2 regions of the Micromonospora pallida genome follow, and region 1 is predicted to be linked to the other one. Evidence: riboswitches for the same ligand, from Rfam matches in the RefSeq annotation. Region 1 holds a riboswitch; the other holds the start of a gene.
What was found. A riboswitch is a leader RNA that binds a small molecule or an ion and turns the genes downstream of it on or off. The one in region 1 is predicted to bind thiamine pyrophosphate.
Positions count from the first base shown of each region.

Region 2: it holds a riboswitch for thiamine pyrophosphate, as region 1 does, so the genes downstream of both, thiE (thiamine phosphate synthase) here and GA0074692_RS32535 (ECF transporter S component) in region 1, are expected to answer to the same signal.

Region 1 covers NZ_FMHW01000002.1:7,543,845-7,551,527, forward strand. Annotated here, with positions in the region: gene GA0074692_RS32525 (energy-coupling factor transporter transmembrane component T family protein) at 1-362, opposite strand, end outside; gene GA0074692_RS32530 (ABC transporter ATP-binding protein) at 359-1,834, opposite strand; gene GA0074692_RS32535 (ECF transporter S component) at 1,933-2,526, opposite strand; TPP riboswitch at 2,602-2,706, opposite strand; gene GA0074692_RS32540 (permease) at 2,927-3,934, shown strand; gene GA0074692_RS32545 (TIGR03943 family putative permease subunit) at 3,931-4,695, shown strand; partial or broken gene GA0074692_RS32550 (alpha/beta fold hydrolase) at 4,757-5,586, shown strand; gene GA0074692_RS32555 (sugar isomerase domain-containing protein) at 5,595-6,422, shown strand; gene GA0074692_RS32560 (DUF6328 family protein) at 6,749-7,249, shown strand; gene GA0074692_RS32565 (acyl-CoA dehydrogenase family protein) at 7,471-7,683, shown strand, end outside.
Region 2 covers NZ_FMHW01000002.1:6,854,245-6,861,927, reverse strand. Annotated here, with positions in the region: partial or broken gene GA0074692_RS36780 (thiamine phosphate synthase) at 11-601, opposite strand; gene GA0074692_RS29405 (thiazole synthase) at 658-1,434, opposite strand; gene thiS (sulfur carrier protein ThiS) at 1,431-1,631, opposite strand; gene thiO (glycine oxidase ThiO) at 1,714-2,856, opposite strand; gene thiE (thiamine phosphate synthase) at 2,850-3,482, opposite strand; TPP riboswitch at 3,478-3,587, opposite strand; gene GA0074692_RS29385 (hypothetical protein) at 3,747-4,667, shown strand; gene GA0074692_RS29380 (aldo/keto reductase) at 4,717-5,661, opposite strand; gene GA0074692_RS29375 (ABC-F family ATP-binding cassette domain-containing protein) at 5,819-7,498, opposite strand; gene GA0074692_RS29370 (class I SAM-dependent methyltransferase) at 7,540-7,683, opposite strand, start outside.

The sequences.
Region 1 (7,683 bases):
AGCGCCACCGCGAGCATCCGCAGCACCAGCCCGAGCGCGGTGACCAGCACCCCGGTGGTCACCAGCACGGGGCCGGCGTCGACGAGTACCCGGCCCTCCCGCTCGGCAGCGAAGAGCACCAGGGTGACCACGATGCCGACCGCGCCGAGCAGCAGCGGCGCGGCCCGCCGGGCGAGCACCCCGTACCGGACCCCGAACAGCGGGAGCACGGCCAGTTCGATCGCGATGGCGATCGCCGGGGCGACCGGGTCGAGGGTGGCGACCAGGGTGAACGAGAAGAGCAGCGCCGCCGCGAGCTTCGCCACCGGATTGCGGCGGGCCAGCGGCGCGGTCGGGTCGGCGACCGGCTCGAGGCTGATCACGACCGCTCCTCCCCGCTGGCCCCGGTCGAGGCGGGCTTACCGTCCGCCCCGGCCTGCGACGCGGGGCGGCGCAGGATCACCCGCCGGTCGGCGAGGGCGTCGACGAAGTCCGGGTCGTGGGTGACCGTCACGATGCCGTGCCCGGCGTCGCGCAGCCCGGCGAACAGGTCGACCAGCTCCGACCAGGTGCGCCGGTCCTGCCCGAAGGTGGGCTCGTCGCAGATCAGCAGCCGGGGCGCGGTGGCCAGGGCGGTCGCCACGCTCAGCCGCCGCGCCTCCCCACCCGAGAGGGTGTATGGGTTGGCGAGGGCCAGCCGTTCCAGCCGGAGCCGGGTCAGCAGCTCGTCCACGGTGGCCCGGACGGTCGCCTCCGGTTGCCCGGTGCGGCGTGGCCCGAGGGCCAGCTCGTCGAAGACCGTACCGGTGACGAACTGGTGTTCCGGGTCCTGGAAGACCGAGCCGATCCGGTTGGCCAGCGCGGGTGCGCGCCAGCGGTGCGGGGAAGTACGCCGGTCGGTGCCGGCCAGTTCGGCGCTGGCGGTCAACCGGCCGGTGCCCGGTCGGAGCAGTCCGCCGAGGAGCAGCGCGAGGGTGGACTTGCCGGCCCCGTTCGGCCCGAGGACGGCGAGCGCCTCGCCGGCGCGTACCGGAAGATCGGTGGGGGCCAGCCGGGGCGGCAGGCCGAGCCGTTCGGCGGTGAGCAGCACCTCCCCGGGTGGCCGGGCCGCCCGGCGGGGCGGCACCGGGTGGCCGGGCACCCAGACCCCGTCGGCGGCGAGCGCGGCACCGTGCTCGGCGAAGACCCGATCGGGCGGGCCGTCAGCCCGCACCCCGCCACCGGCGGCGAGGACGACCACCCGGTCGACCAGCGGCAGCGCCTCGGCGACCCGGTGCTCGACCAGGACCAGTGTGGTGTCGGCGTCCACCGCGTCGGCGATCGCCCGCCGGATCAGGGCCGCCCCGGCCGGGTCGAGGTTGGCGGTCGGCTCGTCGAGCAGCAGCAACCCGGGCCGCAGCGCGAGCGCCCCGGCCAGGGCGAGTCGTTGCTGCTCCCCGCCGGAGAGCGCGGCGGTGGGCCGGTCGCGGTGGTACGGGAAGCCGACCCGGGCCAGCGCCTCGTCGACCCGGGGCCAGATCCGCTCGGCCGGCACCCCCCGGTTCTCCAGCCCGAACGCCACGTCGTCGCCGCAGCGGGCCATGACGAGTTGACTCTCCGGGTCCTGGAAGACCACGCCCACCCGGTCCCGCGCCCGGTGCGGCGGGAGCCCGTCGAGCCCGATGTCGCCCTCCTGCTCGCCGGAGTCCTCCGGCAGCAGTCCGGCCAGCGCGGCCAGCAGTGTGCTCTTGCCCGCGCCGGACGGCCCGAGCAACAGCACCCGCTCGCCGCTCTCGATGCGCAGGTCGACGTCCCGAACGGCCCACGCCTTCCGTCCCGCGTGCCGCCACCCGAATCCCCGGACCTCCACCCGCACCGCGTTCACCTCTCTGCACTGATCAAGAGGTTTGCGTCAGGGAATCGGCCTCCGGTTGACGCAAACCTCTTGATCAACACGGCAGAGCGGGGTGAGGGTCAGATGGGGGTGCGGTGGTTTCGGGCGGCGGGGAGGTGGGCCAGGGCTCCGGTGTTGGCCAGGGCGCTGGTCAGGGCGTAACCGCCGGCACCGGCGACCACCGCGGCGCTGACCACGGTGAGCAGCGCGTACGGGATGCGGTAGCCGACCAGGTCGTACTCGGCGTTCCAGACGAGGAAGTCGAACAGCGCCGCGCCGACACCGGTCAGCGCCCCGGCGAGCAGCGCGGTCGGCAGCCGGAAGCTGCGGTACCGGAAGGCGGCGAAGGCCAACTCCGCGCCGAGACCCTGGACGATGCCCTGCGGGATGACCGTGCCGGCCCACTGGCTGCCCAGCAGCGCGGACAGCACCGCCGCCACGGTCTCGCAGTACAGGGCCGCGCCGGGCTTGCGGATCACCAGGCCACCGACCACGGCCGGCATCAGCCAGACGCCGTAGATGAGGGTCTGCGCCGGCGGGAAGAAGGCGAACGCGCCGGATGTCGCGCTCCAGACCAGGCCCCAGGCCCAGAAGATGACGCCGAAGGCGACCGCGATCACCGAGGCGACCACGATGTCGACGGTACGCCAACGGGGGTTGTCGAGCTTGCTCATGTGTACGTGCTCCCAGTCCTGTGCGAACCAGGCAAACGCACGTCGTACGCCCGGTGGCACCGGACGACGACGCGGCTGGAGACTGACCGAACTCCCTGCGCTGGCATTACCCAGATCAGGTTCGAGGGTCTGCGGGCGGTGCCCACACTCTCAGCGCTGTGCGCTCCCCTGTCGGATGTGAAGTTGTTGCGCAGACGCTAGCACCGCGACGCGCCGGAACCCAGGGGCGATGTCCCTGTGATGACGTCGGCCACGTCACTGTCCGGGTTAGGGTGGGGCACTCCCCGTACCCGAGCCCGTCGATCCGGAAGGGACGACCGTGACCTCTGCCGACCAGGCCACGCCGGGTTCCGGCGCACCCAGTACGGCCGGGCCGCCCGCCGGAGCCGGCCCCGTCCCGGTGGCGGGTGGACCGGGGGAGAGGCCGGCGGCGGGCGGGGCGGGGCGGTGGCTGCGCGAGCGGGTCGGCTCGGTGGAGGTGCTGGCGGCGGTCCTGGTTCTGCTGGTGCTCTTCCGGGAGCCGATCGGCGCCGCGATCTCCGCACCGCGCATGCAGACCTGGACCACCGTTTTCGTCTCGGTCATGGTCCAGGCGGTGCCGTTCCTGGTGTTCGGGGTGCTGCTCTCGGCGGTGATCGCGGTCTTCGTACCGCGTTCGTTCTGGGCCCGGGCGCTGCCCCGACATCCGGCGCTCGCCGTGCCGGTGGCCAGCGCCGCCGGGGTGGTCCTGCCCGGGTGCGAGTGCGGGTCGGTGCCGATCGCCGGTTCGCTGATCCGCCGGGGGGTCACCCCGGCCGCCGCGCTGGCCTTCCTGCTCGCCGCCCCGGCGATCAACCCGATCGTGCTCACCGCCACCGCGGTCGCCTTCCCCGACAACCCGGAGATGGTCCTCGGTCGGGGCCTGGCCAGCCTGGTCGTCGCCATGATCATGGGTTGGCTCTGGCTGCGGCTGGGCCGGACCGACTGGATCCGGCTGCCACACCGACCCGACCTGGACGGCCTGGCCCGGGGTGTGGCGTTCTGGTCGGCGGTACGCCACGACGTGGTGCACGCCGGTGGGTTCCTGGTGCTCGGCGCGATGGCCGCCGCCAGCATCAACGTGCTGGTGCCGGAGCGCTGGTTGCAGACCCTGGCCGACGACCCGGTGCTCTCGGTGCTGGCCCTGGCGGTGCTGGCCGTGCTGCTGTCCATCTGCTCCGAGGCGGACGCCTTCGTCGCCGCGTCGCTGTCCCAGTTCTCGCTGACCTCCCGGCTGGTCTTCCTGGTGGTCGGTCCGATGGTGGACCTGAAACTCGTCTCGATGCAGGTCGGGGCCTTCGGCCGGCGGTTCGCGTTCCGGTTCGCCCCGACCACCTTCGTGGTGGCCGTCCTGGTGGCCGTCGGCGTGGGAACGGTGGTGGTCCGATGAACCGGCAGGCCCAGGCGGTCGTCCTGCTGCTGCTCGGGGGTGCGGTGCTGCGGGCCAGCCTCACCGACCTGCACCTGCGCTACGTCAAGGAGGGCCTGCAACCCTTCCTGGTCGCCGCCGGGCTGGTGCTGGTGGCCGCCGCCGCGATGACCCTCTGGTATGAACTGCGCCCCGACGCGGCCGACGACCCGGACGACCACGGCAAGGCGCGCGACCACGGGTACGACGATGCGCACGACCACGACCACGACGGGGCGCACGGGCACGGGGCGCGGGTCGGGTGGCTGCTCATCCTCCCGGTGCTCGGGCTGCTGCTGGTCGCCCCGCCGGCCCTCGGCTCGTACGCCGCCGGTCAGGCCGGGACGGTGCTGTCCGAAGAGACGTCCTCGGACTACCCGCCGTTGCCGGCGGGGGATCCGGTCCGGATCACCGTGCTGGACTACGCCGCTCGGGCGCTGTTCGACCGGGGACACTCCATCGGGGACCGGCGGGTCCAGTTGACCGGGTTCGTCACCACCGGCCCGGACGGGCAGCCCATCCTGGCCCGCATGATCCTGTCCTGCTGCGCCGCCGACGGCCGCCCGGTGAAGCTCGGTCTCACCGGCGACGTGCCCACCGGTCTGGCCGACGACAGTTGGGTCGAGGTGACCGGCCGCTACACCGACCGGGTCGGCCGGGACCCGGTCAACGACGCGGAGGTGCCGTACCTGGAGGTGGAGTCCTGGCGTCCGGTGCCGACCCCGAAGCAGCAGTACGAGTAGGGCCGCGCCCCCGCGTCCCGGCGGGCATTCCGGGAGCCGTCGCGCCGGTAGGCTGCCGGGCATGAGGATCGATGCCCGGGGGTTGACGTTCGACGTGCACGCCGACGGTCCGGCCGACGGTGACCCGGTGCTGCTGCTGCACGGGTTCCCCAGCACAGTGGCGAGTGGGTCGACCTGCTGCCGGCGCTGCACGCCGCCGGGCTGCGGACGTACGCGCTGGACCAGCGGGGCTACTCACCCGGTGCCCGACCGACCGAGGTGGAGGCGTACCGGCTGGGTGAGTGCGTGGCCGACGCGGTGGCCGTCCTCGACGCGCTCGGCGTGCCCACCGCGCACGTGGTCGGCCACGACTGGGGGTCGATCGTGGCGTGGGCGCTGGCCGCCGGGCACCCGGAGCGGGTGCGTACCCTGACCGCCGTCTCGGTGCCGCACCCGGCCGCCATGACGAACGCCATCGCTCAGGACCGGCAGCAGAAGGCCCGCTCCTCGTACATGCTGCTGTTCCGCAAGGCGGGCAAGGCCGAGAAGGTGCTGCTCGCGTTGCAGGGGGCCGCCCTGCGCAAGCTGCTCGGCGGGGTGGGCGACCGGGAGCGCGTCGAGTCGTACGTGCGGCCGATGCGCGAGCCGGGCGCGTTGACCGCGGCGCTGAACTGGTATCGGGCGATGACCCGACGGGATCTGGTCGGCACCGGTCCGGTGTCGGTGCCGACCACCTACGTCTGGAGCGACCGGGACGTCGCGGTCGGCCGGGTCGCCGCCGAGGCGTGCGCCGGGTACGTCACCGGGGACTATCGGTTCGTCGAACTCACCGGGGTGAGCCACTGGATTCCGGACGAGGCGCCGGGGGCACTCGCCGAGGCCGTCCTCGCCCAGGTGGAGGCGGTAAGGTGACCGGCCCGATGGATGGTCCAGTGCCCGGCTCGGTGGACGGCCCGGTGATCGGCCCTGCGGACCCCTCAGGGTGGGACGGGACGGCTGCACCGGTCAGCGCCGAGGGCTACCTGTCGGTGGTGCAGGCGACCATCGCCCGGGTCGCCACCGGCCAGCGTACGGCGGTGGCCCGCGCGGCCGACCTGGTCGCCGACGCGATCCGTGCCGGCGGGGTGGTCCAGGCGTTCGGCACCGGGCACTCCGAGGCGCTGGCGATGGAGGTCGCCGGTCGGGCCGGCGGGCTGGTGCCGACCAACCGGATCGCCCTGCGCGACCTGGTGCTGCACGGCGGCGCACCGGTCGACGTCCTCGGCCCCACCCTGGAACGGGACCCGGCGGTCGCGCACCGGCTCTGGGCACTGACCCCGGTACGTCCGCCGGACGTCTTCGTGATCGCCTCCAACTCGGGTATCAACGGCGCGGTGGTCGAGTTCGCCTCGCTGGTCAAGCGGCACGGGCATGGGCTGGTGGCGATCGTCTCGGCGGCGCACTCGGCCCGGGTGCCGTCCCGCCACCCCGACGGGCACCGGCTCGCCGACTTCGCCGACGTGCTGCTGGACAACGGCGCCCCGTACGGCGACGCCTCCCTGCCACTGCCCACCGGCGGCGCGGTCGGGGCGGTCTCCTCGATCACCGCGGCCCTGCTGGCCCAGCAGATCGTGGTGGAGGTGGTGGCCCGGTTGCTCGCGGCGGGGGAGCCGCCCCCGGTCTACCTGTCGGCGAACGTGCCGGACGGCGACGCGCACAACTCCGAACTGGAGGCCCGGTACGCGGGCCGGCTCCGGCGCGGCACCTGACCCGGCGGCCCGCTGGCCCGCTGGCCCGCCGGCCCGCCGCTCGGGCGGTCGGGCGGCCCGGCGGTCGGGCAGCCGGGTGTCGCCCCCTGACCGACACGGATTGCCCAGGGTCGCCCAGGGCCGTCCCTGATCGACTCGGATTGCGGTAGGTCGGGGTGTCGCGGGCTCCGGAGACCCCGACCTACCGCAATCCGGGACGGCCGGCGGCATGACCCCGGCCGGACGCGGGCAGGGGACGCGTTTCGCGGCGTGGGGCACGGGGCAAACGCTGTGCTGCCGGCGGCGTGGGCGTACCGCCGGTACCTGACCATGACGGAGGTGGCGGTTTGTCCAGGGAGACCGAGAAGCAGCGTTGGCAGCGCAACTTCGCCGACCTGTTGCAGGAGCTTCGGGTTGCCCAGACGGGCGTGCAGATCCTCTTCGCCTTCCTGCTCACGCTGCCCTTCAGCGCCGGCTTCACCAAGGTCACCAACTTTCAGAAGGACGCGTACGTCGTCTCGCTGCTCGCCGCCGCCGCCGCGACCGCGATGATCATCTCCCCGGTAGCGTTCCACCGGGCGCTGTTCCGCCAGGGCCGTAAGCCGGAGCTGGTCCGCTTTGCCCACCGGATGGCGACCGGCGGACTCGCCTTCATGCTCGTCTCGATGGTCAGCGCGGTGTTGCTGATCACCGACTTCATCCTGGACCGGCCGATCGCCCTCCTGCTGAGCACGGTCACCGGCCTGTGGTTCCTGACCTTCTGGGTGCTCCTGCCGTTCGTCCGCCGCAACTGGGGTGATGACGACGATGACGAAGACGACGACTCGCCGGTAGGCCAGGGCGACTGAGGGAACCTCCCGGTTCCGTCTCGGGTCGGCCCGTGCCGAGTGCGCGCGGCCCGGCCCAGTTCCGCGCCGGACGTACGCGGCCCGGCCGGCTCGGTGCCGGGCGGGTGCGGCCCGGTCAGGGTCGGGCGTAGGCGACGCTACTCCTGGGTAACAACTGGGGTGGCGTCGTTCCCTGTTGAGCGGGGACCGCGCGCGAACGGAACGAGGTACGAGGGGGCAGCATGAGCATCACGCGGCACGACCGCCCGGCGTCCGACCCCGACGGGGTGGGCCCGCTGCCGAAGGAGGCGGGGCAGGCCTCGGAGAAGGAGGCCCGGCAGGTCGCCGAGGCGGCCCGCGAGTCGGCCTGGGACCGGCCGAGCTTCGGCCGGGAATTGTTCCTCGGCCGGCTCCGACTCGACCTGATCGACCCCTGGCCCCGTACCGATCCGGCT
Region 2 (7,683 bases), 690 kb from region 1:
GCGTGGTGACCGCCTCTTCGAAGGCGCGGGTCAGTGCCGTTGCTGCCTGGGCTGGGTGTTCGGCGCGCATGAGGGCGCCGAGCACTGCCACGCCGACGGCGCCGGCCGCGACGCAGGCGTGCACCTGGTCGGGGGTCTCGATGCCGCCGAGGGCGAGCACCGGCACCGGGCTGGCCCGGATCAGGTCGGCGAGTCCTTCGGGGTGCAGGGGTGGTCCGTACCCGGGTTTGGTGCGGGTGGGATGGACGGGCGAGACGGTGACGTAGTCCTCGGTGGTGAGTCGGGCCAGTTCGGCCCGATCGTGGCCGGATCGGCCGACCAGCGGGAGGTCCGGCGGCGGGTACGGGCCGGCGGCCGGCAGGTGGACGGCGTCCCCGTCCAGCGGGTCGGGGCCGGCGACGACCAGGGTGCCGCCCGCCTCGGCCAGGATCGCCCGGAGTTCGGCGGCGAGGGCGGCCCGCTCGGGCCGGGGCAGGTCCTTCTCGCGCAGCACCACCCAGCGCACTCCCCCGGCCACCGCCGCCGCCACGACCTCGGGCAGTGGCCGTCGAGCCAGCCGCCGGTCGGTCAGTGCGACGACCCCGGTGGGGATGGCGCCCATGGACGGCCCCGGTCGGGGCTCGTGCGTGCTCCGATCCACCCGGGCGGTCTGCGTCGTCACAGGTCTGGCCGTCCTTCGTCGGGTGTGGAGGCCAGGGCGTGGAAACGACGCGGGATCCGACCGGCCCGGTACGCGAGACGTCCGGCCTCGACGGCGTGGCGCATCGCGCCGGCCATCGCCTCCGGGTCTGCGGCCCGGGTGACCGCGCTGGCCAGCAGCACCGCGTCACAGCCGAGTTCCATGGCGAGCGCGGCGTCGCTGGCGGTGCCGATGCCGGCGTCCAGGATCACCGGCACGTCGACCTCCTGCCGGATCAGCCTGATGTGGTGTGGATTGGTGACGCCGAGGCCGGAGCCGATCGGCGCGCCGGCCGGCATCACCGCCGCACAGCCCACGTCGGCCAGCCGCCGGGCCAGCACCGGATCGTCCGAGGTGTACGGCAGGACGGTGATCCCGTCGTCGACGAGCTGTTCGGCGGCGCGCAGCAGTTCCACCCCGTCGGGCAGGAGCGTCCGCTCGTCGCCGATCACCTCTAGCTTCACCCAGTCGGTGTCGAACGCGTCCCGGGCCAGGTGGGCGACCTTCACCGCCTCCCCGGCCGTGTAGCAACCGGCGGTGTTGGGCAGCAGCCGCACCCCGCACCGGTCGAGTAGGTCCAGCAGGCCGCCGTGCCCGCTGGTCGGGTCGACCCGGCGCAGCGCCAGGGTGACCAGTTCGGTGCCGGAGGCACGGATCGCCCGTTCCAGCACGTGCAGGTTGGCCGCGCCACCGGTGCCCAGGATCAGCCGGGACGTGAACGTCGTACCGCCGAGGAGGAAGGACACCGCGCTCACCCGCCCTGCGCCGCGCTGAGCACCTCGACCCGGTCACCGTCGCGCAGCGCCGTGGCCGGCCAGCCGGTCCGGGGCACCACCTCGCCGTTGACCGCGACCGCCACCCCGCGATGGTCGGCGGTGACCGCGCGAACCAGGTCCACCACCGTCGCCGTGTCGGGCAGGCTCCGCCCGACGCCGTTGACCGTCAGTTCCACCTGTCGTCCTTCCGTTGCAGATCACGGGCTCCCGTGTCGCGCTCCGAGTGCACGGACCCGTGCGGGACACGCCTTCGTGGAGTCACGGACCGGTCGCCGGCCGCATGGGCGGGGCGAACCGGTCCGGGGTGAAGGGGGCGAGCATCGGGTCGGGGGCCCCGGTGGTGACCAGGTCGGCGACCAGGTCGGCGGTGACCGGGGTGAGCACGATGCCGTGCCGGTGGTGGCCCGCCGCGACGAGCACCCCGGGTCGGCCGGGGAGCGCGCCGAGGACCGGGGCGTTGTCCGGGGTGCCGGGACGGAATCCGACGGTCGTCTCGACCAGGTCGTACTCGGCCAGCTCGGGCAGCAGGTCGACGGCCGCCCGGAGCAGCCGCAGCACCGCCCCGGCGGTGACGGCCGGATCCGTCCGCTCCTCGACGGTCGCCCCGACCACCACCTCCCCGTCGGCCCGGGGCACGACGTACACCTGCTCGCCGTCGACGTACCCCCGGACGACGTGCCGGAAGCCCGGCGGGCCGCCACCGGGCGCGCGGAGCCGGAGGATCTGCCCCTTCACCGGCCGGATCGGCAGGCCGGTGAGGGCGGCGGTGCCGCAGCCTGCGGCGACCACGACGGCCGGCGCGGCCAGCTCGCCGAGCTGGTCGACCGAGGCCTCGACCAGCACCGCGCCGGCCCGCTCGGCGGCGGACCGCAGGGCCACCAGCAGGCGGCGGGGGTCGACCTGGTGGTCGCCGGGGGCGAACGCACCGCCGCGCACCCGGGGGGCGAGCGCCGGCTCGCGGACCCGCAGCCCACTGGGGCGCAGCAGAGTGACCGGCAGCCCCAGCTCCTGCTGGTACGCCCCGAGCCGGCGCACCTCGGCCAGGTCGTCACCGGTGAGCCCGACGATCAGGGTGCCCTCGGTGCGGTACCCCAGGTCGACGTCGCTGGCGGCGGTCAGCTCGGCGGCGAACGTCGGCCAGCGGGCGGCGGACGCGACGAGCAGCCCGGTCAGCGCGCTCTCCCCGAAGTACGCCTCGGCGACCGGGGCGAGCATCCCGGCGGCCACGGTGGACGCCCCCGACCCGGACGCCGGGTCGTGCACGGTCACCGACATTCCCCGGGCGGCGCAGCGCCAAGCCACCGCCCACCCCACGGCCCCACCCCCCACCACCGCCACCTCCGGTGCAAGGAGGGGACCCCTGTTACCGCTTTTTGATGAGCAAGGGTCCCCTGCTACCACCTGAGGGCTCCGAGCAGTTCGGCGGTCACGCGGGCCGGGTCGGCGGCGGTGGAGAGCGCCCCGACCACCGCTACCCCGTACGCCCCGGCGGCGCGCAGCGCCGGCACCGTCGCCGCGGTCACTCCGCCGATGGCGATCACCGGCACCGGTACCGGTACCGCCTCGGCCACCGCGCGTATCCCGTCCACACCGATCGGTGCCGGCAGGCCGTCCTTCGTGGCGGTCGGGTGACAGGGGCCGACGCCGAGGTAGCCGGCCCCGGCGGCGACCGCCCGCGCAGCGACGACCGGGTCCCGGGCGCTCGCGCCGAGCACCGCGTCGGGGCCGAGTATCCGGCGGGCCGCGTCGACCGGCAGATCGTCCGCGCCCACGTGGCCGCCCGCCGCGCCGACCGCGATCGCCACGTGCAACCGGTCGTTGACCAGGCACGTCGCGCCGGCCGGCGCGCACAGGTCGAGGATCCGGCCCGTCAGGTCGTACGCCTCACGGTCGGTGGCGGAGTCCTCGACCCGGACCTGCACCACCAGCTCGGGACCGGCGATGCCGAGGGCGGCCCGGACCACGGCGAGCGGATCGCGTCCGGGGCGGGTGTCGGTGACAAGGTGCAGTCGGCCAAGGGACGGCATGGCAACTTCTCCTCCCTGCGCCGGCATTACCCGGATCAGGTTCGACGGTCGGGGGCTCCCAGCCCCCCTCTCAGCCCGGTCCACCGGGCTCCCGTGGGTTACTTGCGTGCCACACCGTACGACGGATCAGGAAATCCGCCAAGCACGCGGCGGCCACATTTCCGCAGGTCGGGACGGTTTTCCGGCAGTGGCGACAGTGGAAAAAATCTCACAATTACCCTTCGGGGGCAGCGCGTCACCCTCTGGTCACGTCATGCTGTCCTGATGCCGCGCCTACCCCAGGTTCCGCCCGGTCTCGAATCCCGGCCCTTCCGCGGTAGCACCGCCGTGGGCAACGGCCTTCTCACCTGGACGATGTTGCGCGGGCTCGCCTGGCAGCGTCTGCTGCCCGATGTCTACGTGCACCGGGCCGCCCACCGGCCGGACAACCATCGCATGTGGTGCGAGGCCGTGGCGCTGGTGCTCCCGGCCGGGGCCGCGCTCGCCGGACCGAGCGCGGCGTACCTGTGGGGCGCGGGACTGCCTCCGGGGGACGCGCCGGTCACCGTGGTGTTGCCCCGCGCGGCCCGGATGCGCCCGCACTCCCGGGTCGCCGTCACCCGCTCGGTCCTGGCGGAGTCCGATCTCACCGTCCACGAGGGACTACCCGTCACCACCGCGCTCCGGACGGCCTTCGACCTCGGTCGCCGGCCACCCCGCACCGAGGCGGTGGTGGCTGTCGACGCGCTGCTGCACCACCGCGCGGTGGATCTGTCCGCACTGCGCGAGTACGCGACCCAGCGCGCCGGCTGGCCCGGCCTGCCGCTGCTGCGGGAGGTGCTCTCCGTGGTCGAGCCGGTCGCCGGCGCCCCGATGGAGACCCGGCTGCGACTGCTCCTGCTCGACGCCGGGTTGCCCACACCACTCGTGCGGTACGACGTGCACGACGCCGGTGGAAAGTTCGTCGGCCGGGTGCACCTCGCCTATCCCGGCCGGCGGGTCGCCGTCGAGTACGAGCCCGGCCCGCCTCGGGAACCGGACCTGCTCCGCCAGGAGGCGACCCGGTTCCACGCGCTCCGCGCGGCGGGCTGGCGGGTGGTCCGCTGCACCGCCGACGACGTACTCCGACACCCCGTCCGGACGGTCCGGATGGTGGCCGCCGCGCTGCGCGGACGACCCGCGACCCAGGTCAACGGCCTGGGCTGATCCGACCGGCCCGCCGCCCCCGGAGTCGGGCGGCGGGGTCCGGGGTTGGTCAGAGGAGCGCGCGCAGGGCGGCCAGGTCGTCGGCGTCCGGCTGCCAGGCGCCGGCCGCGGCGTTGGCGCGTACCTGCTCCGGCGTGGTGGCGCCAGCGATCACCGACGTCACCGCCGGCTGGGCGGCCAGCCCGCCGATGGCCACCTGGAGCAGGGTGAGCCCCCGCTGGTCGGCGTACGCCCCGATGGCCTCGATGGTGTCCCAGTCGGCGGTGGCGAGGCGCTGCGCGTACCGTCCGCTCCCGGCGAGCCGGCTGCCCGACGGCGGCTGCTCCCCACGCCGGTACTTGCCGGTGAGCAGGCCGTCGGCGAGCGGGAAGAACGGCAGCAGGCCGAGGCCGAACCGCTCGCACGCCGGCACCACCTCGGTCTCCACCTCCCGCTCCAGCAGGCTGTACCGGTTCTGCGCGCTGACGAACCGGTGCGTGCCGGCGGTCCGGGCGGTCCAGTCGGCGTCGGCGATCTGCCAGCCGGCGAAGTTGGAGTTGCCCAGGTAACGCACCTTGCCCGCGCGAACCAGGTCGTCCAGGGCGGCAAGCGTCTCCTCGATCGGCGTGCCCGGGTCGGGTTCGTGCAGCTGGTAGAGGTCGATGTGGTCGGTGCCGAGCCGGCGCAGCGACGCCTCGACCGCCCGGACGACGTACCGGCGGGCCCCCCGGGCGTCGTGGTCCGGGCCGTTCAGGCCCTGCATGTCCATGCCGAACTTGGTGGCCAGCACGACGTCGTCGCGGCGGCCCTTCAGCGCCGCGCCGAGCACCTCCTCCGACGCGCCCTTCGGCTCGCCGTAGATGTCAGCGGTGTCGAAAAGGGTTATGCCGGCGTCGATGGCGGCGTCCACCACCGCCCGGGTGCCGGCCTGGTCGAGCTTGCGACCGAAGTTGTTGCAGCCGACACCGACCACGGACACCACGAGCCCCGAGTCGCCCAACCGGCGGTAGGTCATCTCTGTCACGAGATCAACTCTAGGGTGCGCTGGTTGCAGGGGTCCCCTGCTACTCAAAAAGCGGTAACAAGGGTCCCCTGCTACCACCCAAAGCTGCTACCACCCCAGAACTGCTACCACCCCGCCTGCTACCGCCCCAACCCGCAACCGCCCGAGGTCAGCTGACGTCCCAGACCGGCTCGGGGGTCTCCCGGACCTCGCCGTCACCGGCGAAGAGGAGGAAGCGGTCGAAGGAGCGGGTGAACCAGCGGTCGTGGGTGACCGCGACCACCGTGCCGGCGAACGCCTTCAGCCCCTCCTCCAGGGCCTCGGCGGAGGCCAGGTCGAGGTTGTCGGTGGGCTCGTCGAGCAGCAGCAGGGTCGCGCCGGACAGCTCCAGCAGCAACACCAGGAACCGGGCCTGCTGCCCGCCGGAGAGCGTGCCGAACCGCTGGTCGCCCTGGGCGGCCAGCTCGTACCGGCCGAGCGCGGCCATCGCCGCGTGCCGGTCCAGGCCGGCCCGGTGATCGTCACCCCGCCAGAGGACCTCGACGAGGGTCTTCGCCATCAGCTCGGGGCGGTCGTGGGTCTGCGAGAAGTGGCCGGGGCGGACCCGGGCACCGAGGCGGGCCACCCCGTCGTGGGCGACCGGCGCCAGCGCGGCGGCCCCGTCGACCGGGCCGTTGGCCGGGTCCGGATCGGTGCCGCCCCGGGCCAGCAGCCGCAGGAAGTGCGACTTGCCGGTGCCGTTCGCGCCGAGCACCGCGATCCGGTCGCCGTACCAGATCTCCAGGTCGAAGGGGTAGGTCAGGCCGTCCATCTCGAGCTGGTCGCAGACCACCGCGCGCTTGCCGGTCCGTCCGCCGGTCAGGCGCATCCGGATGTCCTGCTCCTTCGGCGGTACGGGCGGCGGCCCGGCCTCCTCGAACTTGCGCAACCGGGTCTGCGCGGACTGGTAACGCGAGGCCATGTCCGAGTTGTACGCGGCCTTCTGCTTGTACATCAGCATCATCTCGCGCAGCTTCTGGTGTTCCTCGTCCCACCGCTTGCGCAGTTCGTCGAGGCGGGCATGCCGGGCCACCCGGGCGTCGTACCAGGTCGTGAAGCTGCCCGGGTGCACCCAGGCGCTGCCGCCCTCGACGGCGACCACCCGGTCGGCGGTCTGGGCCAGCAGCTCCCGGTCGTGCGAGACGTAGAGCACCGACTTGGCGGACTCGCGCAGCCGCGCCTCCAGCCAGCGTTTGCCGGGCACGTCGAGGAAGTTGTCCGGCTCATCGAGCAGGAGCACCTCCTCGGTGCCGCGCAGCAGCAACTCCAGGGCGAAGCGTTTCTGCTGGCCTCCGGAGAGTGTCCGGACCGGACGCTCCCGGGCGGCGTCCCAGGGCAGGCCGAGCACGATGGTGGCGACGGTGTCGAAGAGCACCTCGGCCTCGTACCCGCCGGCCTCGCCCCAGGCGGCCAGCGCGTCCGCGTACGCGAGCTGCGCCTTGCCGGCGGCGGTGCTGTACTTGCCGCGGATCTCGGCGGTCCGCATGGCCGCCTCGGTTTCGGCCAGCCGGCGGCCAGCGTCGCGCAGGGTGGGCGGGGTGAGGCCGAGCGCCTGGTCGGCGAGGGTGGACTCGTCGCCGATCATGCCGATGAACTGGCGCATCACGCCCAGCCCGCCGAACCGGGCGATGCTGCCGACCTTGACCGACAGGTCACCGGCGACCATCCGCAGCAGGGTCGTCTTGCCAGCCCCGTTCGGCCCGACCAGGGCGACCTTGGCCCCCTCACCGACCCGGAACGACACGTCGGCAAAGAGTTCCCGCCCGTCCGGCAGGGTGTGCGCCACGCCAGCCACGTCCACGTATCCCACGTCGGCATCCTGCCCGAGCGGACCGGGGACGGGACAACGATTTACCGGGTGACGCGAAGCACTCGGTAGCCCTTCTGACTGGCGTGCCGGCCGACCTGCCAGCCCTCGTCGGTGAGCCAGCGGTGCAGGGAGTCGCCGCCCAGATGCCGGGCCACCACCAGCCAGGCCACCCCGTCCGGGGCGAG